DNA from 3 places in the Streptomyces sp. NPDC058646 genome. Region 1 is predicted to be linked to each of the others. Evidence: riboswitches for the same ligand, from Rfam matches in the RefSeq annotation. Region 1 holds a riboswitch; each other region holds the start of a gene.

Evidence for each region. Region 1 has a riboswitch for cyclic di-AMP ahead of ACFWUZ_RS18805 (M23 family metallopeptidase). Riboswitches for the same ligand answer to the same signal wherever they lie in the genome.
Region 2: another riboswitch for cyclic di-AMP. It lies ahead of ACFWUZ_RS05450 (transglycosylase family protein); the one in region 1 lies ahead of ACFWUZ_RS18805 (M23 family metallopeptidase).
Region 3: another riboswitch for cyclic di-AMP. It lies ahead of ACFWUZ_RS01395 (peptidoglycan DD-metalloendopeptidase family protein); the one in region 1 lies ahead of ACFWUZ_RS18805 (M23 family metallopeptidase).

Annotation. Positions count from the first base shown of each region.
Region 1 covers NZ_JBHXRK010000014.1:72,864-82,748, reverse strand. Annotated here, with positions in the region: gene ACFWUZ_RS18815 (M16 family metallopeptidase) at 1-604, shown strand, start outside; gene ACFWUZ_RS18810 (M16 family metallopeptidase) at 625-1,992, shown strand; cyclic di-AMP (ydaO/yuaA leader) riboswitch at 2,176-2,335, shown strand; gene ACFWUZ_RS18805 (M23 family metallopeptidase) at 2,348-3,145, shown strand; gene ACFWUZ_RS18800 (GntR family transcriptional regulator) at 3,338-4,015, shown strand; gene ACFWUZ_RS18795 (HPr family phosphocarrier protein) at 4,674-4,955, opposite strand; gene ACFWUZ_RS18790 (GNAT family N-acetyltransferase) at 5,140-8,025, shown strand; gene ACFWUZ_RS18785 (DUF5998 family protein) at 8,097-8,696, shown strand; gene ACFWUZ_RS18780 (alkaline phosphatase family protein) at 8,696-9,885, shown strand, end outside.
Region 2 covers NZ_JBHXRK010000003.1:71,626-81,510, forward strand. Annotated here, with positions in the region: gene ACFWUZ_RS05420 (class I SAM-dependent methyltransferase) at 1-495, opposite strand, end outside; gene ACFWUZ_RS05425 (NAD(P)/FAD-dependent oxidoreductase) at 687-2,072, opposite strand; gene ACFWUZ_RS05430 (exopolyphosphatase) at 2,712-3,683, opposite strand; gene ACFWUZ_RS05435 (DUF501 domain-containing protein) at 3,680-4,222, opposite strand; gene ACFWUZ_RS05440 (septum formation initiator family protein) at 4,276-4,764, opposite strand; gene eno (phosphopyruvate hydratase) at 4,871-6,157, opposite strand; gene ACFWUZ_RS05450 (transglycosylase family protein) at 6,453-7,202, opposite strand; cyclic di-AMP (ydaO/yuaA leader) riboswitch at 7,206-7,377, opposite strand; gene ACFWUZ_RS05455 (transglycosylase family protein) at 7,657-8,742, opposite strand; gene ACFWUZ_RS05460 (cytochrome P450) at 8,844-9,885, opposite strand, start outside.
Region 3 covers NZ_JBHXRK010000001.1:304,751-314,635, forward strand. Annotated here, with positions in the region: gene ACFWUZ_RS01365 (polyprenyl synthetase family protein) at 1-216, shown strand, start outside; gene shc (squalene--hopene cyclase) at 337-2,535, shown strand; gene ACFWUZ_RS01375 (1-hydroxy-2-methyl-2-butenyl 4-diphosphate reductase) at 2,532-3,182, shown strand; gene hpnH (adenosyl-hopene transferase HpnH) at 3,188-4,228, shown strand; gene ACFWUZ_RS01385 (aspartate aminotransferase family protein) at 4,225-5,661, shown strand; gene ACFWUZ_RS01390 (tyrosine-protein phosphatase) at 5,744-6,580, opposite strand; cyclic di-AMP (ydaO/yuaA leader) riboswitch at 6,891-7,083, shown strand; gene ACFWUZ_RS01395 (peptidoglycan DD-metalloendopeptidase family protein) at 7,088-8,110, shown strand; gene ACFWUZ_RS01400 (SGNH/GDSL hydrolase family protein) at 8,274-9,059, shown strand; gene ACFWUZ_RS01405 (MBL fold metallo-hydrolase) at 9,242-9,885, shown strand, end outside.

The DNA.
Region 1 (9,885 bases):
TCCGGCGCGCGCGCTCATGGCCGCCTACCGGCTCCCGCACGACGGCACCCGCGAGTGCGACGCCGCCGACGTGGCGCTGACGATCCTGGGCGGCGGCGAGTCCTCGCTGCTCCACAACCGCCTGGTACGCCGCGACCAGACGGCCGTCGCGGCCGGCTTCGGCATGCTGCGGCTGGCCGGCGCCCCCTCGCTGGGCTGGCTCGACGTCAAGACCTCCAGCGGGGTCGAGATCCCCACCATCGAGGCGGCCGTGGACGAGGAGCTCGCGCGCTTCGCCGCCGAGGGCCCGACGGCCGAGGAGATGGAGCGCGCCCAGGCGCAGCTGGAGCGGGAATGGCTGGACCGGCTCAGCACGGTGGCCGGCCGCGCCGACGAACTGTGCCGCTTCGCGGTGCTGTTCGGTGACCCGCAGCTGGCGCTGACCGCCGTCCAGCGCGTCCTCGACGTCACCGCCGAGGAGGTGCAGGCCGTGGCCGCGGCCCGGCTGCGCCCGGACAACCGGGCGGTGCTCGTGTACGAGCCGCTGGCCGCGACCGGCGAGGACGCCGCAGGGAACGCCGAGCACGCCGAGCACACTGAGAACGAAGGGGCGGAGCAGCAGTGAGCGACACCGCAGCCGTCACGATGACCTTCCACCCCCGGCCGCAGGCGGGCGAGCCTCAGCCGTGGGCCTTCCCGGCGCCCGAGCGCTCGGTGCTGGCCAACGGTCTCACCCTGCTGCGCTGCCACCGGCCCGGCCAGCAGGTGGTGGCCGTGGAGGTCAACCTCGCCGCCCCGCTGGACGCGGAGCCCGAGGGCCTGGACGGCGTGGCCACCATCATGGCCCGCGCGCTGTCCGAGGGCACCGACAAGCACTCCGCCGAGGAGTTCGCCGCCGAGCTGGAGCGCTGCGGTGCCACGCTCGACTCGCACGCCGACCACCCGGGCGTACGGGTCTCCCTGGAGGTTCCGGCGTCCCGGCTGGCGAAGGCGCTCGGCCTGCTCGCCGAGGCGCTGAGCGCGCCGGCCTTCGCCGACGCCGAGGTCGACCGGCTGGTGCGCAACCGGCTGGACGAGATCCCGCACGAGCTGGCCAACCCGCAGCGCCGTGCCGCCAAGCAGCTCTCCAAGGAGCTCTTCCCGGCCTCCCTGCGGATGTCGCGCCCGCGCCAGGGCACCGAGGAGACGGTCGCCCGCATCGACTCGGCGGCCGTACGCGCCTTCTACGAGGCCCACGTACGCCCCGCCACGGCCACCGCGGTGGTCGTGGGCGACCTGACCGGCATCGACCTGGACGCCGTCCTGGGCGACACCCTGGGCGTCTGGACGGGCGACACCGCCGCACCCCTCCCGGTGCCGCCGGTGACCGCCGACGACACCGGCCGCGTGGTCATCGTCGACCGGCCCGGCGCGGTCCAGACGCAGCTGCTGATCGGCCGGATCGGGCCGGACCGGCACGACCGGGTGTGGGCGGCCCAGGTGCTCGGCACGTACTGCCTCGGCGGCACCCTCACCTCCCGCCTGGACAAGGTCCTGCGCGAGGAGAAGGGGTACACCTACGGCGTGCGCTCCTTCGGCCAGGTCCTGCGCTCCACCGCCGACGGCAAGGGCGCCTCGATGCTCGCCATCAGCGGCTCGGTGGACACCCCCAACACGGGCCCGGCGCTGGAGGACCTCTGGAAGGTGCTCCGCACCCTCGCGGAGGGCGGTCTGACCGACGCCGAACGGGACGTGGCGGTGCAGAACTTGGTGGGCGTGGCCCCGCTGAAGTTCGAGACGGCGGCCTCCGTGGCCGGCACCCTCGCCGACCAGGTCGAGCAGGAGCTCCCGGACGACTACCAGGCCCAGTTGTACGCGCGGCTCGCCGAAACCGGCACGGTCGAGGCGACTTCGGCGGTCGTGAACGCCTTCCCGGTGGACCGGCTGGTGACGGTCCTCGTGGGCGACGCGTCGCAGATCGAGGAGCCGGTCCGGGCCCTCGGGATCGGTGAGGTCAGCGTCGTCAGCAACTGACGGATAAGGGAGGGGCTCTGGCGGTTTGTTCGCCAGGGCCCCTTTTGTCCGTTTAGTGGTGAGGTTGCTTGTATGCGGTGTGGCGTACGCAACAAAAAGGCGCGTCTGTTTGGCGATTGACTGATGATCCGCCTAGCGTCGGCCGTGCTGTTCGTCAGTTGTACCCGCCGCACCCGCGGCACCGGACAGCGATCGCCGAGTCCCCGTCAGGCGCGAGCCTGGGGAGCCGGGGACCCACATCAGTCCCTGGGGTGAATCGGACCGCCTCGCAAGAGGAGGCCCGTAGGAGACCTTCCTGCTCCGAACCCGTCAGCTAACCCGGTAGGCGAGAGGGAAGGAAAGGATCAATCCCTTCATGGCGTTTGGCAGTCGTCCCGCCGGTTCCGGTAAGCACCGTGGCTCCAGCCGTCTGAGCCGCAAGACCGCCGGCTACGCCGGTATCGCCGCCCTCGCCACCACGGGTGTCGTCGGCACCCTCGCCGGTCCGGCCTTCGCAGCCGACCACAGCGACAAGTCCGTCCAGGACAACGGCCTCGCCGCCGCGGTCGTGGCCGAGGACCTCGCGGGTGACATCGAGGCCCAGGCCGCATCCCAGCAGCGGGCCGCCGAGCACGCCGCGGCCAAGGCGCAGGCCGAGGCCGATGCCAAGCAGCGCGCCGCCGAAGCCAAGCGCTTCGCGGAGGCCAAGGCGAAGGCCGAGCGCGAGGCGGCCGAGCGCGCCGCCCGCGAGGAGGAGCGCAAGCGCCTCAACACCTTCGTCGCCCCGGTCGGCGGCGGCATCAGCACCCAGTACCACGCCGGCGGCGGCATGTGGTCCTCCGGCAGCCACACCGGCATCGACTTCCGCGCCGCCTCCGGCACCTCGGTCCACGCGGTGGGCCTCGGTACGGTCGTCGAGGCGGGCTGGGGCGGCGCCTACGGCAACAACGTCGTCATCAAGCACAACGACGGCACCTACACCCAGTACGGGCACCTGTCCTCGCTGAACGTCTCCGTCGGCCAGCAGGTGACCCCGGGCCAGCAGATCGGCCTGTCCGGCTCCACCGGCAACTCCAGCGGCCCGCACCTGCACTTCGAGGCCCGCACCGGTGCCGACTACGGCTCGGACATCGACCCGGTCGCGTACCTGCGCTCGCACGGCGTCAACCTCTGACACCCGGCGCCCTCGCGCACTTCCGCTTCACCGAAGACCCCGGCTCCCCGAGCCGGGGTCTTCGTGTCGTACCGCCCCGGTAAATGTTTCGGATTTCCGGCCGCGCTCGGAAAATATCGCGTGTTGCAATAGAGTTGCAGCACGCACATGCGTGTTCCCTGGCGGCGGTCGGAAATAGGCGGAGGTCCGGTCTTGCGTATTCCTGCGCACGCGGTATGCACGGCAATTCGCGACGACATCGTGTCCGGCGTCTTCGAACCGGGAAGCAGGCTGACCGAGGAAGTTCTGGCCCGCCGGTACGGGGTCTCGCGCGTCCCGGTCCGCGAGGCGCTGCGGACCCTGGAGTCCGAGGGGTTCGTGACCACGCGGCGGCACGCCGGAGCCTGCGTGGCCGAGCCGACCGGGCAGGAGGCCGCCGACCTCCTGGAGCTGCGGATGCTGCTCGAACCCCTGGCGGCCGCCCGGGCCGCCCGGCGGCGCACCGAGGCCCACCTCAAGGTGCTGCGCGGGCTGGTCCGGCTGGGCCAGGAGCGGGCCAGGCGGGGCCAGGGGGAGGACCTGCGGTCGCTGGGCGCCTGGTTCCACGAGACGCTCGCCCAGGCCTCCGGCAGCCCCGGGCTGATCGCGCTGCTGACCCAGATGCGGCACAAGATCGCGTGGATGTACGTGGTGGGGACCCCGGAGCGGCCCGTGGAGTCCTGGGCGGAGCACGGCGCGATCGTCGACGCGGTGGCCCGCGGGGACGCGGAGCGGGCCAGGGCGCTGACCGCCGTCCATGCCGACCGGGCGGCCGCGGTGCACCGGCTGCGGCCGCGGGCCGCAGTGAGCACTTCGCAACCTGCCGTAAACATGTCGAGCGGCCGGCATTAACAGGGGCCGTATACAAAGGCCTGGTATCCGGCCTGTGAATTCGCTGCGCGGTGGCGGAATCATGGCTGCATGGAAATGCTGCCCGGAATTCCGCGCGGAGTCTTTTCCTGGCCGATTGCGCCTGCGACCTGATGGTGCGGGGCGGGCTTTCCTGCGCCCGCATTTCCGCACGCCCGGGATCTCCGCCGGACCGGGGGGAGCGGACCTTCCGTACGGCTCACGGGTCGACGGCGCCGGCGGGAGCGGCCCGGCGAACGCTCCGCCCGCGGGCCACCGGCTGCAACGGCCGGTCGGGCCCCGGGGTGCTGCCGCCGCGGGCGGGCACGGATTGGGGAGAGAGGGGCGCGTGGGGCACCGGGTTGCTCCGGCAGCGGCCGGTGTCGGCCGGGTGGGCGGATGCGACGGTGCCCGGGAGGCGTTCCAGCGGGCCGGGTCGCACGGGCCGGGTCGATCGCTGCGAAGGCCGGACGGGCCCGAGGCGAAATACTCGTGCGGGGTGCGGGGTGCGGGGTGCGGGCCAGTCAGCCGTCCGCGCGGGCTGGGCCGCGGCTCACGGGTCGCTCCCTGCGGACGGGCCCCGGCGGGCCGGGGCGGGGAACGGAGAAGCCGTGGCCCTCCGGTTGCCCGGGGAGCCACGGCTTCTGCGAACCCGAAGGGGTCAGACGGTCTCGGGGAGCTCCTCGAGCCCCTCGGCGACCAGCTTCGCGAGGCGGTCCAGCGCGGCCTCCGCACCCTCGGCCTCGGAGGCGAGGACGATCTCCTCGCCACCCTGGGCACCCAGGCCCAGGACCGCCAGCATGGAAGCGGCGTTGACGGGGTCGCCACCGGCCTTGGCGATGGTCACCGGGACGCCGGAAGCGGTCGTCGCGCGGACGAAGATCGAGGCGGGACGAGCGTGCAGGCCCTCGGCCCAGCCGACGTTGACGCGGCGCTCTGCCATGGTGATGCCCTTCAGGTTCTTACGGTTGTCTAGACCAGTCTCTCACGACGCCCCGAATGCTCCGACCGACCTTCGGCCCGGATCCGCTGCCGTTCGACCTTCCCCAGCTTGCACTGGTTTGCGCGGGCCTGCCCGATGCGCCGCGCCAGGGTCATCCGGCCCGGGAACCGCCTAAGGTGGCCCCATGACCACCGAGTCGGACCCCTCGTACCCGGCCCACTGGGAAGCGGACGTCGTCCTGCGCGACGGCGGAACGGCCCGGATCAGGCCCATCACCGCCGCGGACGCCGGCCGGCTGGTCAGCTTCTACGAGCAGGTCTCCGACGAGTCGAAGTACTACCGCTTCTTCGCCCCCTACCCGCGGCTCTCCGACCGCGACGTGCACCGCTTCACGCACCACGACTTCGTGGACCGGGTCGGACTCGCCGCGACGATCGGCGGCGAGTTCATCGGCACCGTCCGCTACGACCGGATCGGCTCCGACGGCCGGCCCGCCACCGCCCCCTCCGACGAGGCCGAGGTGGCCTTCCTCGTCCAGGACGCCCACCAGGGCCGCGGGGTCGCCTCGGCCCTCCTCGAACACATCGGCGCGGTGGCCCGGGAACGGGGCATCCGCCGGTTCGCCGCGGAGGTGCTGCCCGCCAACAACAAGATGATCAAGGTCTTCACGGACGCCGGCTACCAGCAGAAGCGCAGCTTCGAGGACGGCTCCGTCCGCCTCACCCTCGACCTCGAACCCACCGCCGAGTCCCTCGCCGTCCAGCGCGCCCGCGAGCAGCGGGCCGAGGCCCGATCGGTCCAGCGGCTGCTGGCGCCCGGTTCCGTGGCGGTGGTCGGAGTCAGCCGCTCCGGCGCGGGCCTCGGCGCCGCGACCCTGCGCAACCTGCGCGACAGCGGCTTCCACGGCCACCTGTACGCCGTGAACGAGGCGGTCGAGGCCGACCTGCTCGACGGCGTACGGGCGTACCGCGCGCTCGGGGACATCGGCGCCCCCGTCGACCTCGCGGTGCTCACGGTCCCGGCGGACCGGGTCCCCGAGGCGGTCGCGGCCTGCGGCGAGCACGGGGTGCAGGGGCTCGTGGTGCTGTCCGCCGGATACGGGGAGTCCGGCCCGGCCGGACTCGCCCGCCAGCGCGAACTCGTGCGGCAGGTGCGCTCGTACGGGATGCGCCTCATCGGCCCGAACGCCTACGGGGTCATCAACACCGCCCCGGAAGTGGAACTCAACGCCTCCCTCACGCCCTCACCGATGCCGCTGCACGGCCGGATCGGGCTGTTCACGCAGTCCGGGGCCATCGGGATCGCCCTGCTCTCCGCGCTGCTGCGCCGCGGCGAGGGGCTGTCCTCCTTCGTCTCGGCCGGCAACCGGGCCGACGTCTCCGGGAACGACATCCTCCAGTACTGGTACGAGGACGAGGCGACGGACGTCGCGCTGCTCTACCTGGAAACCCTCGGCAACCCGAGGAAGTTCACCCGCCTCGCCCGCCGCACGGCCGCCGTGAAGCCGGTGGTCGTCGCCAAGGGCGGCCGCCACACCCCGGCCGGGCACGTCGTCCCCGGCACCCGGCTGCCGGAGGCCACCGTCTCCGCCCTGCTGGGGCAGGCGGGCGTGATCCGGGTCGACACGGTCACGGAGCTGGTGGACGTCGGCCTGCTGCTCGCCTCGCAGCCGTTGCCCGCGGGCCCCCGCATCGCGATCCTCGGCAACTCGGAGTCCCTCGGGGTCCTCACCTACGACGCCTGCCTGACCCAGGGCCTGCGGCCGATGCCGCCCCTGGACCTGACGACCGCGGCCACGCCCGAGGACTTCCGCGACGCGCTCGCCGGGGCCCTGGCGTCCCCCGCCAACGACGCGGTCGTCGTCACGGCGATCCCGTGGGTCAGCGAGCACGAGCTCGCCGACGACCTCGCCGAAGCCCTCCGGGAGGCGGTGGCCGCACATCCCGGCAAGCCGGTGGCGGTGGTCCACGTCGAGCTGGGCGCCCTGGCCGACGCCCTCTCCGCGGCGACCGCCTCCGCCCCGGCCGCGGCGCCGGACCCCGCCCCGGCCGCGGCGCCGGACCCCGCCCCGGCCGCGGCGCCGGACCCCGCCACGCCGCCGTCCGGGCCGCAGCCGCAGGGTCCCACCGCGCCGGCAGCGGAACCGGCGGAGCGGCCGCCGGCGCCCGTGCCGTCCGCGCCGTCCGTGCCGTCACAGGGGGCCCGGATCCCCGCCTACCCCGCCGCCGAGCGCGCCGTGAAGGCCGTCGCGGAGGCCGTGCGGTACGGGCAGTGGCGGCGGGCCAACGCCGAGGCCGGCCATGTCCCGGAGTACGAGGACATCGACGAGGCCGGGGCCGGTGCCCAGCTGGCCCGGCTGCTGGCCGACGTCGACGGGGAAGCCGTGCTGACCCTGGGCGACTTCGACGCCCACACCCTCCTCGGCCGGTACGGGATCCACGTCCTGCCCACCCTGCCCGCGCTCTCGTCCGACGCCGCCGCCCGGGCCGCGCGCGCCCTGGGCTACCCCGTGGTGCTCAAGACCACCGCCCCGCACCTGCGCCACCGCGCCGACCTGGGCGGCGTACGCCTCGACCTGACGACCGAGGCCGAGCTGAGGCGCTCGTACGAGGAGCTCACCGAGGCGCTGGGCAAGCCCACCGAGATCCAGCCGGTGGTGCAGGCCATGGTGCCGCGCGGGGTCGACACCGTGCTCCGGTCCGTGATCGACCCGGCCGCCGGAGCCGTCCTCTCCTTCGGGCTCGCCGGGGTCGCCTCCGAACTGCTGGGCGACACCGCGCACCGCCTCGTCCCCGCCACCGACCGCGACGCCGCCGGACTGGTCCGCTCCATCCGCACCGCCCCCCTCCTCTTCGGCTGGCGCGGCAGCGACCCCGTGGACACCCCGGCCCTGGAGGAGCTCCTGCTGCGCCTGTCCCGGCTCGTGGACGACCACCCCGAGGTGATCGGCGTCTGTCTGGAGCCGGTCGTCGTCGCCACGGAGGGCCTCTCCGTGCTCGGCGCGACGGTCCGGGTCGCCCACCCGCCGGCCCGCAGCGACCTCGGGCCGCGCACGCTTCCCAGCTATTAGGGGATGTCAAGTTCCGACTGTGCGTCCACGCGGCGGCCGGGGTGTGCCGTGCGGGCCTTAGGATGGACCTCATGGCGAAATCCGGTACGACGACCCAGGGGCTGCGCACGGCGATCGAGCGCAGCGGCTACTACCCGGCCCTCGTGGCCGAGGCCGTGGAGGCCGCGGTGGGCGGCGAGCCGATCTCGTCGTACCTGGTCCACCAGGAGACGACCTTCGATTCCAACGAGGTGCGCCGCCACGTCACCGTGCTGGTCCTGACCGGCAACCGGTTCATCGTCTCCCACACCGACGAGCAGGCCGCCGACGCGGGCTCCCCGTCCCCGTACGCGACCACCTCCACCGAGTCGGTCAAGCTGTCCAGCATCTCCTCGGTGGTGCTCAGCCGCGTCGTCGCCAACCCGGAGTCCTACACCCCCGGCACCCTGCCCCGCGAGGTCGTCCTGACCATCGGCTGGGGAGCGGTCTCCCGGATCGACCTGGAGCCCGCCGCCTGCGGCGACCCGAACTGTGACTCCGACCACGGTTACACCGGCAACTCCACCGCCGACGACCTGAGCCTGCGGGTCAGCGAGGCCGGGGACGGTCCGGAGACGGTGCGCCAGACCCTGGTCTTCGCGCAGGCCCTCTCCGAGGCGACGGCGGCCAGCTCTGCCCCCTCCGCCCGCTGATGGCGTACCCCGCGGCGCAGAACTGGCAGGACGAGCCGGAGCAGCTGGACCTCGCCACCGCTCCCGTTCCCGCGTACGGGGCGGGCTCGCTGGCCGACCTGCTGCCGACCCTCGTGGCGGGGCAGGGCGTCCCTGGGTTCACCGCCTCCATCACCGAGCTGACCCCGGCCGACCGGAACTGCGTCTTCCTGGTCGACGGCATGGGCTGGGAGCAGATCAAGGCCCACCCGGACGAGGCCCCGTACCTGACCTCCCTGCTCGCGAGTTCGCGCGGCGGCACCGGGCGTCCGATCACCGCCGGCTTCCCGGCGACCACCGCCACCTCGCTGGCCTCCGTCGGCACCGGCCTCCCGCCGGCCCGCCACGGCCTGCCCGGCTACGCCGTGCGCAATCCGGCCTCCGGCGAACTGATGAACCAGCTCCGCTGGCATCCGTGGACCCCGCCGAAGGCCTGGCAGCCGTACCCGACCGTCTTCCAGCTGGCCGACAAGGCGGGGGTGGCGACCGCGCAGGTGTCCTCGCCCGCCTTCCAGACCACCCCGCTCACCAAGGTCGCGCTGAGCGGCGGCACCTTCCTGGGCCGGATGACCGGCGAGGAGCGGATGGACCTCGCCGCCGAGCGGCTCGCGGCCGGTGACCGCTCCCTCGTGTACACGTACTACAGCGAGCTCGACGGAGCCGGACACCGCCACGGGGTGGACTCCGACGCCTGGCGCGGCCAGCTCATGTACGTCGACCGGCTCGTGCAGCGGCTCGCCGAGCAGCTGCCGCCGCGCACCGCGCTGTACGTGACCGCGGACCACGGCATGGTGGACGTCCCCTTCGACGAGGACTCCCGCATCGACTACGACGAGGACTGGGAACTCGGCGCGGGCGTGGCCCTGCTGGGCGGCGAAGGCCGGGCCCGGCACGTGTACGCGGTCCCGGGTGCCGAGGCCGACGTGCTGACCGTGTGGCGCGAGGTGCTGGGCGACCGCTTCTGGATCGCGAGCCGCGAAGAGGCTCTGGAACTGGGCTGGTTCGGCGCGCCGGGGGACTGCGACGAGCGCGTCCTCGGCCGGATCGGCGACGTGGTCGCCGCCGCCCAGGCCGATGTCGCCATCACCGCCTCGCGCAACGAGCCCAACGAGTCCGCCCTCGTCGGCATGCACGGCTCGATGACCGCGGCCGAGCAGCTGGTCCCGCTGCT
Region 2 (9,885 bases), on a different contig from region 1:
GACGTCGTAGTGGTGGCTGATGGCCGCGCGGTCGCGGACCTTGGTGTGCCGGGGCCCGGAGTGCCGCGGGACCTCCTCGGGCGGCGGCGGCGGCGGCGGCAGCGGCCCGGCGAGCGTGACCAGCTCGCGTACGGCCGCCCGGCGCGCGGGATCGCGCATCAGGGCGCCGAGGCCCGCGGGCGGGCGTACGCGGTCCGCGTCGCCGCCGGGGTCCGGGGCGACGGAGGGACGCTCCCACAGCAGGCCCGCCACCCGCTCCAGCACGGCGTACAGGTCGCCCTCCACGCTCAGCTCGCCCGCCACCCAGGCGCGGGCCAGGCCCAGTTCGCCGGGCTTCCACAGCACGCGGCGCAGGGCACGGCGGTCGTGCACGGCCAGGAGCGGGGCCCCGGGCGGGCCCGCCTCGCTGCCGTCCCACGCCCGGACGCGGACGGGCAGCGGGGTGCCCAGCAGGGTCTCGGCAACAGCGGCCAGCCGCGGCGCGGCGTCGGTCATGGCGCACCTCCACAAGGTCCGACAGAACCCTCTACCCACCCGGCGCCCCGGGTAAGCCGACCCGTCCGGCCCCCGCACCCGCTGCCGGGTGCCCCCGCCCCGCCGGGTACGCCGAAGGGGCCGCCCGCACCACGGATGGCGGGCGGCCCCTTCGGGGTCGTGCTCAGTACCTCAGCGGGAGGAACACCGGGTCAGGAGGCCTTGGCCTTCTGGGGGGTGTTCGCGGCGACGGCCGGGGCCGGGGCCGGCTTGGCGGCCTCGTAGAACTCTTCGCGCGGGGTCTCCAGCGCACCGAGGGAGACGACCTCGCGCTTGAGGAACATGGCGAGGGTCCAGTCGGCGAAGACGCGGATCTTGCGGTTCCAGGTGGGCATGGCCATGCCGTGGTAGCCACGGTGCATGTACCAGGCCAGCCGGCCCTTGAGCTTGATCTTCATCTTGCCCATGACGATCATCGCGACGCCCTTGTGGAGGCCGAGGCCCGCCACCGCACCCTTGTTGGAGTGCGCGTACTCGGTCTGCGGGAAGCCCCGCATGCCCGAGATGACGTTGTCGCCGAGGACCTTGGCCTGGCGCAGCGCGTGCTGGGCGTTCGGCGGGCACCAGGCGTTCTCCACGCCGGCCTTGCGGGCGGCGACGTCCGGGACCTGGGCGTTGTCGCCCGCGGCCCAGATGTAGTCGGTGCCGGTGACCTGGAGGGTCGGGGCGGCGTCCACGTGGCCGCGGGGGCCGAGCGGCAGGTTGTAGCGGGCCAGCACCGGGTTGGGCTTCACGCCGGCGGTCCACACGATGGTGTTGGAGTCGACCTCGAGGCCGTTCTTCAGCACCACGTGGCCGTCCACGCAGGAGTCCATGGAGGTGTTGAGGTAGATCTCGATGCCGCGGGACTCGAGGTGCTCCTTGCCCCAGGTGCCGAGCTTGGGCCCGACCTCGGGAAGGATCTTGTCGGCCGCGTCGACCAGGATGAAGCGCATGTCCTCGCGCTTGACCGTGGCGTAGTACTTCGCGGCGTCGCGGGCCATGTCCTCGACCTCGCCTATGGTCTCCGCACCGGCGAAGCCGCCGCCGACGAAGACGAAGGTGAGGGCCTTGCGGCGGACGTCCTCGTCCGTCGTGGACTCGGCCTTGTCGAGCTGCTCGAGGACGTGGTTGCGCAGGCCGATGCCCTCTTCGACGCCCTTCATGCCGATGCCCTGTTCGGCGAGGCCGGGGATCGGGAAGGTGCGGGAGACGGCGCCGAGCGCGATCACCAGGTAGTCGAAGGGCAGCTCGTACGCCTCGCCGACCAGCGGCGTGACGACGGCGACCTTGCGGTCCTGGTCGATGCTGGTGACCCGGCCGGTGAGAACCTCTGCCTTGGGCAGCACGCGTCGCAGCGGGACGACGACGTGCCGAGGCGAGATGCTGCCTGCGGCCACTTCGGGGAGGAAGGGCTGGTAGGTCATGTACGAGCGCGGGTCGACGACCGTGACGGTCGCCTCGCCGAAGCGCATCTTCTTCATGATGCGCTTGGCTGCGTACAGGCCTACGTACCCACCTCCTACAACGAGGATCCTGGGACGCTCCGTGGTGCTCATGGAACGAGTATCCAGCACCCCAGGGGGTGACGCTCGTGAGCCCCTTCACAAGGTGACACACTGCCTCTGCTACACTGCGCGGCCCACGTGACCCACGTCATGGTGCGCAACGGGAACCACGGTGTGGCGGGAGACGTTGTTCACCCGCCCTGAACTGGCCTCCAGGGTTCTGGGGGACCGAACCAGAGCCCTTCGTCCGTACCTCCGATGCGGAACCCGTAGCTTCCGATATTCGTACGAACGCTCGGAGAAACGGGCCCGAGGGCCCCAGGAACACCCCCGAGGACCCCCCTCGTGACTCCACAGACCCTTTTTCCTTGTGAAGAACTTCACGAAGTTCGTGTCGATCACGGGACCGAAGTGCCCCGAAGCCCTCCGCCGGGCAGCGGACCAGGCGATTGCGTCCCGCATCTCCGGTGAACCCGCGCCTCGTTGCGGGTGCGGTGCGCGCGTACCCGGGTGGGCGTACCTGTTCCGCGGGAGCGGGGACGACACGGGCGTGAAAGACGCGGTGGGGGACGGCGAGCTCGTCGTCGTCGAGGCCGGCGACCGCCGCGGCGTCCGGCGCACCGCCTGAGGACGACGGCGGGGCTCGCGGTCAGCTGACCGCGAGCCCCGCCCGTCCAGCGATGCGGCTGGTCAGGACCGCTGCTTGGCCGCCTCGGCCTCTGCTGCGGTCCTGATCGCGATTCCGTCGAGGATGTCGTGCTCCGAGACCACGACTTCGGAGGCGCCGATGCGCTCCATGACGGCCAGCAGGACCAGGGCGCCCGCCCCGATCACGTCCACCCGGCCGGGGTGCATGACCGGGATCGCCGCGCGCTGTGCGTGCGTCGCCGTCAGCATCCGCCCGGTGACCTCGCGGACCTGCTCGTAGGAGATCCGGGAGTGGTGGATCGCCGCGGAGTCGTACGCGGGCAGCCCCAGCGCGATCGCGGCGACCGTGGTCACCGAACCGGCCAGGCCGACCAGGGTGCGCGCCTCACCGAGCGGGACGGACTCGGCGGCCAGGTCCAGCGCCGCCTCGATGTCGGCCCGGACGGCCGCGATCTGCGCCTCCGTCGGCGGGTCGGAGACCACCCCGTCCACGACCAGGTGGCGCTCGGTCATCCGCACGCAGCCCACGTCCACCGAGCGGGCCGCCCGGACGCGGTCGTCGCCGACGACGAACTCGGTGGAGCCGCCGCCGATGTCCACCACCAGGAAGGGCTTCTCCAGGTGGTCGGTGCCGGTCAGCTCCTTGGTGGCGCCCGTGAAGGAGAACTCGGCCTCCTGCTCGCCGGAGATCACCTCGGGCTCGACGCCCAGGATGTCCAGCACGCCCCGGACGAACTCGTCGCGGTTCTCGGCGTCCCGGGAGGCGGAGGTCGCCACGAAGCGGACCCGCTCCGCACCGAGCTCCTCGATGACCTCCGCGTACGCGCGGCAGGCGGTGAAGGTGCGCTCCAGGGCGTCGGGGGCGAGACGGCCGGTCCTGTCCACGCCCTGGCCGAGCCGGACGACGGTCATCCGCCGGTCCAGCTCCACCAGTTCGCCCGTGGCCGGGTCGCAGTCCGCGACGAGCAGGCGGATGGAGTTCGTGCCGCAGTCGATGCCCGCGACCCTGGTCACCGCGCCTCCTGCGCCTTCTTCTCTCCGCACGGGGTGACGCAGGGCCCCTTGGCCCACCACTCGGGCAGCATCGCCAGGGCCTCGTCGCCGAACGGGTTCACGCCCGGGCCGGCCGCCAGGGAGTGGCCGACCAGCACGTGCAGGCACTTGACCCGGTCCGGCATCCCGCCGGCGCTCGGGAAGCCCTGGAGCACCTCGATGGCGTCACGGCGCTGGATGTAGTCCTCGTGCGCGGCCCGGTACGCGGCGGCCAGCTCCGGGTCCTCGGCGAGCCGGGCCTGCATCTCCTTCATCACGCCGTTGGCCTCCAGCGTGCCGATGGCACCGGCGGCACGCGGGCAGGTCAGGTAGTACAGCGTCGGGAAGGGAGTGCCGTCGGGGAGCCGCGGGGCGGTCTCCACCACGTCCGGCCGGCCGCAGGGGCAGCGGTGCACGATGGCGCGCAGCCCGCGCGGCGGGCGGCCGAGCTGCTGCTCGAACGCCTCGATGTCCGCGTCGGTCGGCTCGGTCCGGTCTGTCTGGGGCGGGGGCGTCTGCATGCCTGGAGGAAGTCTCTTCGTTCGCGGTTCGATGAAAGGTGGGTGGTACCCGGTCAGTCGCCGGGGCGGTCGGCCTTGTCGACGCCGTCCCAGACGTTCGAGTACCAGGGCCGGTCGGACCCGGACCGGCCGGTGCGGCGCGGCTCGGAACCGCCCGCCCCGGGGTCGTTCATGATGTAGCCGGTCTCCCCCGGGCGGAGGTAGTGCAGGTGCTTGCGCGCCTGCTGCTCCGCATAGGCGTCGTCCTGCCAGCGGGCCTTCTCGTCGCGCAGCCGCTCGAGGCGTTCGTGCGCGGCGGCCGCGGCCCGCTGCTGCTCCGCGATCTCCGAGCGCTGGGAGACGTACTGGCGCATCGGGTACGCGAGGGCGACGACCAGCGTACAGAGGACCAGCACCAGCAGTGCGGCCCGGCCGGTGAGCCGGCTGCGGCGGACCTGGCGGCGCGACTGCGACCGGTAGACGTGGGCGGCGGTCCGCTCGCCGAGCTGCTTGAGCCTGGTCGCGGTGGAGAAGGTGGAGAACCGGTCCCGGTTCCCGGCCATTGATCCCGCCTCCCCTTCACCCGCACTACGCAATACGTCCCCGCACACGGTACGGGACCGAGTGCGGGGACGTACGGAGGCTAGGCGCAGCCTTCTGCCGGAGCTGTCAGCCCTTGAACCGCGGGAAGGCGGAGCGGCCCGCGTACACGGCGGCGTCGTCGAGGATCTCCTCGATGCGCAGCAGCTGGTTGTACTTGGCGACGCGGTCCGAGCGGGCCGGGGCGCCGGTCTTGATCTGACCGCAGTTCACGGCGACGGCGAGGTCGGCGATGGTGACGTCCTCGGTCTCGCCGGAACGGTGGGACATCATGCACTTGAAACCGTTGCGCTGGGCCATCTCGACGGCGTCCAGGGTCTCGGTCAGCGAACCGATCTGGTTCACCTTCACGAGCAGGGCGTTCGCGGAGCCCTCCTCGATGCCGCGGGCCAGGCGCTCCGGGTTGGTGACGAAGAGGTCGTCGCCGACGATCTGGACCTTGGCGCCGAGCCGGTCGGTGATGACCTTCCAGCCGGCCCAGTCGTCCTCGTACAGCGGGTCCTCGATGGAGACGAGCGGGTACGCGGAGACGAGCTCCTCGTAGTACTCGGTCATCTCGGCGGCCGAGCGGGACTGGCCCTCGAACTCGTACTTGCCGTCCTTGTAGAACTCGGACGCGGCGACGTCGAGCGCGAGCGCGATGTCCTTGCCCGGGGTGTAGCCGGCCTGCTTGATGGCCTCGACGATGAGGTCGAGCGCGGCGCGGTTGGACTCCAGGTTCGGGGCGAAGCCGCCCTCGTCGCCCAGGCCGGTGGAGAGGCCCTTGGTGTGGAGGACCTTCTTGAGGGTGTGGTAGACCTCGGCACCCCAGCGCAGCGCCTCGGAGAAGGACTCCGCGCCGATCGGGGCGATCATGAACTCCTGGATGTCCACGTTGGAGTCGGCGTGCGACCCACCGTTGAGGATGTTCATCATCGGAACGGGCAGCAGGTGCGCGTTCGGGCCGCCGAGGTAGCGGAAGAGCGGAAGGTCCGAGGCCTCGGACGCGGCGTGCGCGACGGCCAGGGAGACGCCGAGGATGGCGTTGGCACCGAGGGAGCCCTTGTTGTCGGTGGCGTCCAGGTCGAACATGGCCTGGTCGATCAGGCGCTGCTCGGTGGCGTCGTAGCCGACGAGCTCCGGGCCGATCTGCTCGATGACGGCGAGGACGGCCTTCTCGACACCCTTGCCGAAGTAACGGTTGGGGTCACCGTCACGGAGCTCGATGGCCTCGAAGGCACCGGTGGAGGCGCCGGACGGAACTGCAGCACGGCCGGTGCTGCCATCGTCGAGGCCCACCTCGACCTCGACCGTGGGGTTGCCTCGGGAGTCCAGGATTTCCCGGGCTACGACGACGTCGATGGACGGCACGAGCATCTCCTTCTGGGATGTGACGCTGGGTGTGCGGTGGCGTGTAGGCCGTGGGATGGCCTTGCCGCCTAGAGCCTAACCGGCTCCGGGCACCGGCCCGGCCGACCGCCCGGGTCCTGGGACGAAAAAGGGCCCGAATACCCCTCTTCCCGGACATAGGACTCCGGATTTCGGGGCGGCCGGGCCGGGGTGGTGAGCGGACACGCCACCGCCCGGCGCGTGGAAGGGACGCGCCGGGCGGGGGGACGTGCACGGGTTCAGCGGCGGGCCGCGAACTCGCCTGCGGTCAGGACCGCAGTGTTCAGCTGAGCTTCAGCTTCTGACCGGGGAAGATCAGGTCGGCGTCCGGGACGACGTCCTTGTTCAGTTCGTGCAGGTGCTCCCAGCCGCCCTGGACGCCGTTGACCTCGGCGATGTTGCCGAGCGTGTCGCCGGCCTTGACCTCGTACGAGCCGTTGCCGGTCTTCGGGGCCTCGGTCTTGGGGGCCTCGGTCTTGGGGGCCTGGGCCTTGGGGGCCTGGGCCTTCGGCGCGGCCGGAGCGGCGGCGGAGCGCTCGGAGCGGGTGGTCGGAGCCTCGGCGCGCTTGGTCTCCTTCTTGACCTCGGCCTTCTTCTCCTGCTTCTTCGGCTCGGCCTTCGGCTTGGCGGGGGTCTCCGCCGCGCCGCCGCCGGCGTACGAGGAGTTGGACAGGCCGACGCCGCAGTGCGGCCAGGCGCCCTTGCCCTGGCCCTTGAGGACCTTCTCGGCAATGGCTATCTGCTGGGCCTTGGTGGCCTGGTTGGCCTGGGCGGCGTACGCCTTGCCGCCGTAGCCGGCCCAGGTGGAGGACGAGAACTGCAGGCCGCCGTAGTAGCCGTTGCCCGTGTTGATGGCCCAGTTGCCGCCGGACTCGCACTGCGCGACGCGGTCCCACTCGGAGGCGGTGGCCGCGCTGGCGGAGCCGGCCGCCATCAGGGGGGCTGCGACTGCCACACCGGTGACACCGGCGAGCGTGACGATGCGAGCGGCCTTGGAGGCGCGGCGGTGCTTGCCCTTGCCGGAAAGCAGCATGGAGTTTCTCCTCACCGACGCCTACGAGGTGAGCTGTCGGGTTCGGGCGAGTGAGTTGCCCGGCCGTGCGACTGGCGCACGTCTTTACCCCTAGCCGGTGGCGTGACCGTCTTTCAACGGCCGCTCCCGGCGCCTACCTTGGTTCCCCCGCTCCTGCCTTCGGCGCTTGACGCGACGACTGTTCCCTCCGTCCGCCGGCAGGATTCGGCGATGCGGTCGAAGGAGCTCGCGGTGGCGAGCGATTCAGAAGGTAGACAGGTCTCTCCCCGATGTTCAACGCGCCGCATCGGGGAGAAACGAGCCCTACTTGCGCCCTCCGCACGGGTGTTTGCGCAGGTGAGGGCGGGGTTTACGACACCTTCGGGGCGGGACACGCCAGTTGACCTGAAGAGACACATGTCTCACTTACAGAAAACAGACAATCAGGCTTTTCCGGGTGTCCGAAGTGCCCCTCTTACTTGGTTAGATCCAGATTCTGCCCCGGCTTGATCAGGTCGGCATCCCCGCCGATGACCTGCTCATTGGCCTGGTAGAGGGCGTTCCAGCCCCCTTCGAGCCCCTTGGCGTCCGCGATGGCGGTCAGGCTGTCGCCCGCCTTCACCGTGTACGTCGGGTCCGACGCGGCATCAGCCGCCGCGGGCGCCTCGACGGCGGGCGCACCGCGGTGCTTGCCTCCGCTTCCGGCCGGGACGGAGGGGCCGGGGGAGCCGGCCGGGACCGTCGAGTCGGTCGGCAGGGCCGGGACGGAGGGGCCGGGGGAACCAGCCAGGGCCGTCGGGTCCGCCGGAGCGGACGTGTCCGACGGGGAAGGCGCGGGAGTCGTGGGGGCGGCGGGCGCCGTCGGGTCCGCGGAGGGGACCGGCGCGGCCGGGTCGACCGGGGCGGTGGTCCCGCCGCCCGGGAGCTGCGGGACGACCGGGGCCGAGGGGTCCTGCGTCGGCGGATAGTCCGGCGCGGGCATGACGGGCAGTCCGCTGGACGGCGCGAGCGGGCCGTCGGGGATCGCGAACGACGGGTTGTCGGACGGGCCCGGCGTCGGAGCCCCGAAGTCCGTGGCCGGCGCCCCCTGTCCGGCGGGCGGCACGGCGTCGTCCGGGCGGGACGGGGAGGCCCCGACGGTGCCGGAGCCGCCGGGCCGGCCGGCGTCCACGTCGGCGGCGGGGCCGTCCTGGGTCAGTCCGGCCGAGGCCGCGCACAGCGGCCATGCCTGCGGCCCCTGCGAGGCCAGCACCCGCTCGGCGACGGCTATCTGCTGGGCCCTGCTCGCCAGGTCGGCCCGCTCGGCGTAGTCGAGCCCGCCGGCGTTCTGCCACTGCTCCTGGGTGAACTGGAGCCCGCCGTAGGCGCCGCTGCCGAAGTTCGCGCTCCAGGTGCCGCCGCTCTCGCACTCGGCGACCCTGTCCCACGTGGAGGTGTCGGCGGCCGTGGCATGGGTGGCGGCAAGCAGCGGCAGGGCCAGTGCGGAGCCAGTGACTCCGGCTGTGACAACCAGCGCGGGGACCTGACGGGGGCGTCTGTGGCGGCCGTTCCCGGAACGCATGAGTGCACCTTTCGCATAACGGCGGGGTAACGGCAGAACCTAGCCCGCTTCGAACGGTTGTCACAAGTTCCGCCGGTAACTGACGCGAGGTCAGGGCGCCTTCAGGTGTTTCGGGGTGTGAAGCGGACCGGAAGGGTGCGCAGGCCACGCATGATGAGCCCGCCCCGCCAGCGCAGGTCTTCGGGGGGAACGGCAAGTTCCAGATCCGGCAGACGCGTCAGCAAACTCGCGAGCGCCGTCTGTCCTTCCAGTCGCGCGAGCGGAGCACCCAGGCAGTAGTGGATGCCGTGCCCGTAACCGAGGTGCTGGTTGTCGGTCCTGGAGAGGTCGAGGGTGTCGGGCTCGGCGAACCGCTCGGGGTCCCGGTCGGCGGCCGCGAGGACGACCAGCACCGGGTCGCCCGCGGCGACCCGGCGGCCGCCGAGGGTCAGCTCCTCGGTGGCGAACCGCCAGGTGGCCAGCTCCACGGGGCCGTCGTAGCGCAGCAGCTCCTCGACGCCGGTCTCCAGCAGGGCGCTCTCGCCGGCCGCGAGGGAGCGCTGGAGGCGCTCGCGCTGGCCGGGGTTCATGAAGAGCGAGTGGACCCCGTTGCCGATGAGGTTCACGGTCGTCTCGAAGCCGGCGAAGAGCAGGATGAAGGCCATGGCGGTGGCCTCGGCCTCCGTCAGGTGGTCGCCGTGGTCACTTGCCCGGATCAGGTCGGAAATCAGGTCTTGGCCCAGATCATCCCTTTTGCGGTGGATGAGTTCGCCGAGGTAGGTGCGCATCTGTTTGACCGAGCGGGCGACCCCGCCGCGCGGTCCCCCGCCGTGGCGGATCATCATCCCGGCCCAGTCGCGGAAGTCGTCCTGGTCCTCGCGCGGTACGCCGAGCATCTCGCAGATGGCGTAGATGGGCAGCGGGAAGGCGAACTCGTGGATGAGGTCCGCCTCACCCCGGCCGGCGAACCGGTCGATGAGCTGGTCGGTCAGCTCCTGCACGCGCGGAGTGAACTCGGCCACCCGGCGGGGGGTGAAGGCCTTCGACACGAGCCGCCGCAGCCGGGTGTGGTCCGGCGGGTCGATGTTGAGCAGATGCGTCATCAGCTCCGCCTTGCGCTCCCCCGGGATCCCGGTCCTGCCCTTGGCGTGCGCCGATCCCTCG
Region 3 (9,885 bases), on a different contig from region 1:
GACGCCAAGAGCAACGACTTCGAGAACTTCTCCGAGGAGGAGTTCGCCGCCCGGGCGGCGCTCATCGAGGCGGCCGGCGGCCGCCGGTGGACCGCCGACGAGGCCCGCCGCCAGCACGCCGTCGCCATCCGGGCCCTGGACGACGTCGACATGCCCCAGCGGGTGCGCGACCAGCTCGTCGCCCTCGCCGACTTCGTCGTCGTGCGCAAGAGGTGATCGCCACCCGGTCCCAGATATGAATCGCGAGTCGCCGGCCGGCGCCGCCGCCTGAGGGCGGCGAGCACCGGCCGACGGCAGACCCCAGCACAGCAGAGGACACTGTTCTAAGGGGAAGCCATGACAGCGACGACCGACGACGCCGCGGACGCCCGCGGCGCCGCCAGCGAGGTGAACGCCGTGCCGCGTTCCGCCTCCCGTCCGGCGACGGGGATCCCGCCGGACGCGACGGGCCGGGGCGGCCCGGGCACGGCCGCGCCGCCCGGCGCGCCCGCCCCGGGCCGGAACCCCGTACGGGCAGCCGCCGCGGACCCGCCCCCGCCGCCGGAGGACGACCCGCAGGGCGTGCGCGAGGCCGTCGCACGGGCGACCCGGCAGCTGCTCGCACGCCAGGACCCCCAGGGCTGGTGGAAGGGCGACCTGGAGACCAACGTCACAATGGACGCCGAGGACCTGCTGCTGCGCCAGTTCCTCGGGATCCGGGACGAGAGGACCACCGCGGCCGCCGCCCTGTTCATCCGCGGCGAGCAGCGGGACGACGGCACCTGGGCCACCTTCCACGGCGGCCCGCCCGAACTCTCCGCCACCATCGAGGCGTACGTGGCCCTGCGCCTCGCCGGTGACGCGCCGGACGCCCCGCACATGGTCCGCGCCTCGGCCTGGATCCGCGCCCACGGCGGGATCGCCGCCGCCCGGGTCTTCACCCGCATCTGGCTGGCCCTCTTCGGCTGGTGGAGCTGGGAACACCTCCCCGAACTCCCGCCCGAGCTGGTGTTCCTGCCCCCGTGGGTCCCGCTGAACATCTACGACTTCGGCTGCTGGGCCCGGCAGACCATCGTCCCGCTGACGGTCGTCTCCGCGATGCGCCCGGTCCGCCCGGCCCCCTTCGCCCTGGACGAGCTGCACGCCGACGCGAGGGTGCCGAACCCGCCCGAACGGCTCGCCCCGCTGGCCAGTTGGGAGGGGGCCTTCCAGCGGGTGGACCGGGCCCTGCACGTCTACCGGCGGTTCGCCCCGCGCCGGCTGCGCAAGGCGGCCATGGCCTCCGCGGGCCGCTGGATCATCGAGCGTCAGGAGAACGACGGCTGCTGGGGCGGGATCCAGCCGCCCGCCGTCTACTCCGTCATCGCCCTGCACCTCCTCGGCTACGACCTGCGGCACCCGGTCATGCGGGCCGGCCTGGAATCGCTGGACCGGTTCGCGGTGTGGCGCGAGGACGGCGCCCGGATGATCGAGGCCTGCCAGTCGCCGGTCTGGGACACCTGCCTCGCCGCGATCGCCCTGGCCGACGCGGGGCTGCCGCCCGACCATCCGGCGCTGGTCAAGGCCGCCGACTGGATGCTCGGCGAGGAGATCGTCCGCAGCGGGGACTGGGCCGTGCGGCGGCCCGCCCTGGCCCCCGGCGGCTGGGCCTTCGAGTTCCACAACGACACGTACCCCGACATCGACGACACCGCCGAAGTGGTCCTCGCGCTCCGCAGGATCAAGCACCCCGACCCCGCCCGGGTCGAGGCGGCCATCGCCCGCGGGGTGTCCTGGAACCTGGGCATGCAGTCGCGCAACGGAGCCTGGGGCGCCTTCGACGCCGACAACACCAGCCCCTTCCCCAACCGGCTGCCCTTCTGCGACTTCGGCGAGGTCATCGACCCGCCCTCGGCCGACGTCACCGCCCACGTGGTGGAGATGCTCGCCTTCGAGGGCATGGCCGGTGACACCCGCACCCGGCGCGGCATCGCCTGGCTGCTCGCCGAACAGGAGCCGGAAGGCGGCTGGTTCGGCCGCTGGGGCACCAACTACGTGTACGGGACCGGCTCGGTGGTCCCCGCGCTGACAGCGGCGGGCATCGCCCCGGGACATCCCGCGATCCGGCGGGCGGTGCGCTGGCTGGAATCCGTACAGAACGCGGACGGCGGCTGGGGCGAGGACCAGCGCTCCTACAAGGACCGGTCGTGGGCCGGCAAGGGGGCCTCCACCGCCTCCCAGACCGCGTGGGCGCTGATGGCCCTGCTGTCGGCCGGCGAGCGGGACAGCCAGGCCGTGCGGCGAGGCGTCGCCCACCTGGTGCGGACGCAGGAGGAGGACGGCTCCTGGGACGAGCCGTACTTCACGGGCACCGGCTTCCCCTGGGACTTCTCCATCAACTACCACCTGTACCGGCAGGTGTTCCCGCTCACCGCGCTCGGCCGCTACCTGCACGGAGAGCCGCCCGCGGCGTGCGCACCGCAGGCGGCATCCGCGGCGTCGGTGCCGGCCGTGTCGGCAGCCGGGTTCCCGGCCCCCGTGGAGCGCAGGGCTGCTGCCGGGGCCGGGGAGACGTGATCTCCGCCGAGGCGGCCGCCCCGCTGCTGGTCGCCTGCGCGCTGCGCATCGAGGAGGCCGCGCTGCGGAGCGCGGCCCGCGGAGCCCGCACGCCGGCCGGGTCCGGGCACACCCTGCTGCGCACCGGCATGGGTCCGCGGGCGGCCGGGCGGGTCGTCGGACGGGCCCTGGACCGGCCCGGGATGGACCGGGCCGCCGTCCTCGCGACAGGCTTCTGCGCGGGACTGGTCCCCGGCATGCACCCCGGCGACCTGGTCCTCGCCGAGCGGACCCGCGACCCGCAGGGCGACGTCACCTGCACCGGCACCGCCCTGCTCGCCGAGGCACTGGCCCGGGCCGCACCCGGCCGGACCGTGCACATCGGCCCCCTGACCGGATCCGACCACGTCGTCCGCGGCCAGGAGCGCGCGCAGCTGCGCGCCACCGGCGCCATCGCCGTGGACATGGAGTCCGCGGCCACGCTGTGGACCGCCACGGGCGGCGGCAGCCGCCCGGTTGCGGCCGTCCGGGTGGTCGTGGACGCTCCCGAGCACGAGCTCGTCCGCATCGGCACGGTCCGCGGTGGAATATCGGCCTTCCGTGTACTGCGTGCCGTACTGCCCGCGTTCTACGACTGGCACCGTTCTTTGCTGCTCCCCAGGAGGTGAGCCAGATGGCCATGCCGCTGCGCCAGACCATCAGGGTCGGGACCTATCTTCTCGAACAGAAGCTCCGCAAGCGCGAGAAGTTCCCGCTGATCGTCGAGCTGGAACCGCTCTACGCGTGCAATCTGGCCTGTGAGGGGTGCGGGAAGATCCAGCACCCCGCCGGGGTCCTCAAGCAGCGCATGCCGGTCGCCCAAGCGGTCGGTGCCGTGCTGGAGTCCGGTGCGCCCATGGTGTCCATCGCGGGCGGCGAGCCCCTGATGCACCCGCAGATCCACGAGATCGTCCGGCAGCTGGTGGCGAAGCGGAAATACGTGTTCCTCTGCACCAACGCGTTGCTGCTGCGCAAGAAGATCGAGAAGTTCACCCCGTCCCCCTACTTCGCCTTCGCCGTGCACATCGACGGCCTGCGCGAGCGGCACGACGCGTCGGTGGCGAAGGAAGGCGTTTTCGACGAGGCGGTCGCGGCGATCAAGGAGGCGAAGAGGCGGGGCTTCCGGGTCACGACCAACTCCACCTTCTTCAACACCGACACACCCCAGACGATCATCGAGGTGCTCGACTACCTCAATGACGACCTCCAGGTGGACGAGATGATGATCTCGCCGGCCTACGCCTACGAGAAGGCTCCCGACCAGGAGCACTTCCTGGGGGTGGAGCAGACCCGTGACCTCTTCAAGAAGGCCTTCGCGGGCGGCAACAGGCGGCGCTGGAGGCTCAACCACTCGCCGCTCTTCCTGGACTTCCTCGAAGGCAAGGCCGATTTCCCCTGCACCGCCTGGGCCATTCCGAACTACTCCCTCTTCGGCTGGCAGCGTCCCTGCTACCTGATGAGCGACGGCTACGTGCCCACGTACCGCGAACTCGTCCACGACACCGACTGGAGCAAGTACGGCCGCGGAAAGGACCCGCGCTGCGCGAACTGCATGGCGCACTGCGGGTACGAGCCCACCGCCGTCCTCGCCACCATGGGGTCCCTCAAGGAGTCCCTGCGGGCGGCCCGGGAGACGATCGGCGGGAGCCGGGGACCCTCGCGGGGACCGGCATGACCGCCGCCGCGCAGGGCCCGGACGACGACGCACGGGACGGCCGCGGCCGGGGGAACGGCTTCGACCTGCGGGCCCTGCTGGCCCGGCGCGGCGGCGAGCGGTACGAGCTGCACGCCCGCCACCTCAACCCCCAACTGCCCCGGATGCTGCACACCATCGGCTTCGACAAGGTCTACGAGCGGGCCGAGGGAGCCCACTTCTGGGACGCCGAGGGCAACGACTACCTGGACATGCTGGCCGGGTTCGGGGTGATGGGCCTGGGGCGCCACCATCCGGTCGTACGCCGGGCCCTGCACGACGTCCTGGACGCCCGGCTCGCGGACCTCACCCGCTTCGACTGCCAGCCGCTGCCCGGGCTGCTGGCCGAGAAGCTGCTCTCGTACAGCCCGCACCTCGACCGCGTCTTCTTCGGCAACAGCGGCACCGAGGCCGTGGAGACCGCCCTGAAGTTCGCCCGGTACGCCACCGGGCGGCCGCGGGTCCTCTACTGCGACCACGCCTTCCACGGGCTGACCACGGGCTCGCTGTCGGTGAACGGGGAGGACGGCTTCCGGGAGGGCTTCGCCCCGCTGCTGCCGGACACGAAGATCGCGCTGGGGGACCTGGCCGCCCTGGAGCGGGAGCTGAAGCGCGGGGACGTCGCCGCCTTCGTCGTCGAACCGGTCCAGGGCAAGGGGGTGATCGAATCCCCGCCGGGCTTCCTCCTGGCCGCACAGGAGCTGCTGCACCGGCACAAGGCGCTGCTGATCGCGGACGAGGTGCAGACCGGACTCGGACGGACCGGTGACTTCTACGCGTACCAGAACGAACCGGGCGTGGAGCCCGACCTGGTGTGCGTGGCCAAGGCGCTGTCGGGCGGTTACGTGCCGGTCGGCGCGACCCTGGGCAAGGACTGGATCTTCCGGAAGGTCTACTCGTCCATGGACCGGGTGCTGGTGCACTCCGCCAGCTTCGGTTCCAACGCGCAGGCGATGGCAGCCGGGCTCGCCGTCCTCTCCGTGATGGAGGACGAGGAGCTCGTGGCGCACGCCCGGGCGACGGGCGACCTGCTGCGCGGGCGGCTCGCCGCCCTGGTCGGCGAGTACGAGCTGCTGCACGAGGTGCGGGGGCGCGGCCTGATGATCGGCATCGAGTTCGGCAGACCGTCCTCGCTGGGGCTGCGCAGCCGGTGGACCGTGCTCCAGGCGGCGCGCAAGGGACTGTTCGCGCAGATGGTCGTCGTCCCGCTGCTGCAGAAGCACCGGATTCTCACGCAGGTCTCCGGGGACCACCTGGAGGTGATCAAGCTGATCCCGCCGCTGGTCCTGGACGAGCAGGACGTCGACCGGTTCGTCGGCGCCTTCCGCGAGGTCATGGACGAGGCGCACGGCGGGTCGGGCCTGATGTGGGACTTCGGCCGGACCCTGGTGAAGCAGGCGGTCGCCAACCGCTGACCGCCGCTCCGTACGGACCGCGGCCCTCCACCCCGGTGCCGGGGAAGGGCCGCGGCCTGTGAGCGCGCGCACGGCCGGGTCCTCAGGGGGCGGTCAGCAGCCGGTCGCGGAGGCGGTCCAGGGTCGCGGGGGCGAGTCCGAGGCCGTCGGAGAGGTAGTGCCCGACCCCACCCCACCGCAGGTCGATGGTGTCGAAGGCGGCGGTCAGGTACTCCGCGCGCGCGTCGAACAGCGGGGCGAGCAGCTCCATCACCTCGGGGGAGTGGGCCGCGACCGGCTCGCCGCTGCGGCGCACCCGGTAGCGCCGGTGCGGGGCGTTCGACTCCAGGTAGTCCGCGACGATGGCGTCGCGTTCGACGCCGAGCGCGAGCAGCGTGACGGCGACCGACAGCCCGGCCCGGTCCTTGCCGGCCGCGCAGTGCATCAGGGCCGGGACGCTGTCCTCGGCGAGGGCGTGCACGACCCGGCTGTGCTCGGCGGTGCGGCGCTCGATGATGGTGCGGTACGACTGCGCCATGCGGGCCGCCGCCTTGCCGTCGCCGAGCGCCGAGCGGAGCTGGTCGAGGTCGCCGTCGCGGACCATCTTCCAGAACTCCCGGCCGTCGGCGGGGTCCGACAGCGGGATGTTCACGTTCCGCACGCCGGGCAGTGCGACGTCCGGACCCTCCAGGGCGTGATCGGCGTCGTTGCGGAAGTCGAAGATGGTGTGCAGGCCGAGCGAGACGAGGAACTGTGCATCGGTTTCGGTGGCATGTGCCAGATGTCCGCTTCGGAACAGTCGTCCCGTCCTGACCCATCGTCCGTCGGCGGTCGGGAGTCCGCCCACGTCACGGAAATTGCGCACTCCGGCCAGCTCCGGCTCCGGTGCCGGCTCCGGTCCGGGTCGCGTCGGCGGGGCCGGGGGTATCTGCTGGGTCACGGGTACTCCTCCGCATCGTCGTGGGTGTCCGAATTAGGCTACTTGGCGACAACTTGCCGTGTACGGAGGCCAGATCGGGCGCCTCCCCGTGAGCCAGATCATACGGTGACCGTGAGTGTCTGATCACGAATGCCGAATTGCCCGGCAGGGACGGTTGTTGGCGGTGGGGAATGGACACAGGGTGACCGGAATTCCGTCGATCCCTCACTCCTGTGAATCCGTCAGGAAATTCACAGCTTGTTCCGTGCGGCCCCGCTCGATTAGCTTCGCCCTCGATCCGGGTGGACCGCCGAATCCTGCCGCCGCCCGGAAACCGCACCCGACTATTCATGCGCGCGGCAGGAGCGGGGGAACCAGGTAAGCCGCTGTTCCGGATCTCTGAACCGGGACGGCTTGGGGTGAAGTCGTACATATGTGACCCATGTCCAACGGGTCCCGTGGGTACGGCCGGACATCTCCAGTCCGAACCCGACAGCTCACCTCGCAGGCGACGGAGAGGAATTCGTCATGCCCGCAAAGGGAAAGCACCGCCGCCCCAAGTCCGGTCCCATATCGCGTGGTTTCGCCGTGGCCGGCACCGGGGGCGCCGCCCTCGCACTGCCGCTGATGGGTGCCGCCGGCGCCCACGCCGCGCAGGCCCCGGCCGCCGCGACCGCCACCGCCACCGCCCCGGCGGTGCAGGCCGTGCAGGCGGCCGCGCAGGCCGCTCCGCAGGCAGCCCAGCTCCCGGCCGCTCCCCAGGCGGCACCGAGCGTGTACACGGTCGTGCCGGGCGACTACCTCTCCAAGATCGCTGCCGAGCGCCGGCTCACCGGCGGCTGGGAGCAGCTGTACGCCGACAACCGCGAGGCCGTCGGCGCCGACCCGTCGCTGATCCACCCGGGCCTGAAGCTCACGCTCGGCGGGCAGAGCGCCTCCGCCCCGGCCGAGGCCCCGGCCCGGTCCGCCGCCGAGGCGACCCCGGAGAAGAAGGCCGCTACGCAGCAGGCCGCCCCGCAGAAGTCCGCCCCGCAGAAGTCCTCCGGTTCCGCCTCCTCGGCGCCCAAGGCCAAGAAGCCCTCGGCCGACTCGGCCGCCCCGGCGAAGCAGCAGGGCTCCGGCTCCGCCGCGAAGGCTCCCGCGGGCGCCGGTTTCGTCGCCCCGGTCGCCGGCGGCGTCTCCACCCAGTACAAGGTCTCCGGCAGCATGTGGTCCTCCGGCTACCACACCGGCGTCGACTTCATCGCCCGCTCCGGCACCAGCGTCAAGGCCGTCGGTGCGGGCACCGTGGTCTCGGCCGGCTGGAGCGGTTCGTACGGCAACGAGGTCGTCATCCGGCACGCGGACGGCAAGTACTCCCAGTACGCGCACCTGTCCTCGCTCTCCGTCTCCTCCGGCCAGAGCGTCACCGCCGGACAGCAGATCGGCCTGTCGGGCTCCACCGGCAACTCGACCGGCCCGCACCTGCACTTCGAGATCCGCACGAGCCCGTCGTACGGCTCGGACATGGACCCGATCGCCTACCTCCGCTCGAAGGGCGCGAGCCTCTGACGGCACCCGCCGCCGGAAGAAGGACACACGTGAGGCCGGGACCCGAGGGGGGTCCCGGCCTCACGTGTACTTGTTCCTTGTCCACCAGGTGGTACAGATCACGGTCCGTCAACCCCTGCTTACGTTGGCGTAGGTCGCCCACGGCGGTGAAGGATGGTGTCCCGTGGCAGCGACGACGACGAAACTCAAGACCATCGGCTCGTACGCGGCGATCGGGGACAGCTTTACCGAGGGCGTCGGGGACCCTGGACCAGGGGGCTCCTATCTCGGCTGGGCGGACCGGTTCGCCGTGCTCCTGGCCGATCAGCGCGACGAGCACGACTTCCGGTACGCGAACCTGGCCGTGCGCGGCCGGCTCCTCGACCAGATCGTGGCCGAACAGGTGCCGCGGGCCAAGGCCCTCGCACCGGACCTCGTGACCTTCTGCGCCGGGGGCAACGACATCATCCGGCCCGGCAGCGATCCCGACGACGTGGCGGAGCGGTTCGAGGCGGCCGTGGCCGACCTCGCCGCATCCGTCGGACAGGTCATGATCACGACCGGCTTCGACACCCGGGGCGTGCCGGTCCTCAGACACCTCCGCGGCAAGGTGGCGACGTACAGCGCACACGTGCGCGCCATCGCCGACCGCTACGGCTGCCCGGTCCTCGACCTCTGGTCGCTCAGATCCGTGCAGGACCGCCGGGCCTGGGACGCCGACCGGCTCCACCTCTCGCCCGAGGGACACACCCGGGTCGCCCTGCGCGCCGCGCAGGTGCTCGGCCTGGAGGTGCCGGCCGACCCGGACCAGCCGTGGCCGCCGCAGCAGCCGCGCGGATCGGTGGACGTGACCCGGGACAACATCCAGTGGGCGCGCGAGCACCTGGTGCCGTGGATCGGCCGCCGGCTGCGCGGGGAGTCCTCCGGGGACCACGTGGAGGCGAAGCGGCCGGACCTGATGCCCCTGTAGGCACGGGCCGCACCGCGGGGACGAGGTCGCGCACGGAGGGGTGCGCGGCCGGAAAAGGCGGGCGGACGGCCGAAAATGCGTGTGTACGGGGGCCGGAAGCGGAATCCTTGGGGGCGGGTGTGCGTTGGGATGGTCGTAGACCCCTACGACCACGCAGAACCCCCTTCCTCCCAGGAGGCGCCTTGACCGGCTCCCGTCCCCTGCGTCCACGGCTGCGCGCGCTGCGGCCCGAAGCCTTCGGCGCGGACCCGTCCGGCGCCCGGTTGGAGCGGATCCGCCGCTCGCCGAACTTCGCCGACGGCGTCTTCCAGAATCCGGTCGGCGCCCGGACCAGGCCCTCCGGGTCGATGAAGGAGTTCGCCAAGATCTATTTCCACAAGGAGCAGCGGCTCCGGCGAAGCCCCGGGGCCCCGATCCCGGTGCACCCGACGACCTTGGCCGATCTGGCGAAGCCGCCGGTCAGCGGGTTGCGGCTGACGTGGATGGGGCACTCCAGCGTGCTCGCGGAGATCGACGGGCGGCGGGTGCTGTTCGACCCCGTGTGGGGCGAGCGGTGCTCCCCCTTCCCCTTCGTCGGCCCCAAGCGGCTGCACGCCGTGCCCGTACCGCTGGCCGCCCTGGGGAAGGTCGACGTGGTGGTCATCTCGCACGACCACTACGACCACCTCGACCTGCCGACCATCAAGGAGCTGGCCGGTACGGACACCGTCTTCGCCGTCCCCCTCGGCGTCGGCGCGCACCTGGAACGCTGGGGGGTCCCGGCCGGCCGGCTGCGCGAGCTCGACTGGAACGAGAGCACCGAGATCGCGGGACTCTCGCTCACCGC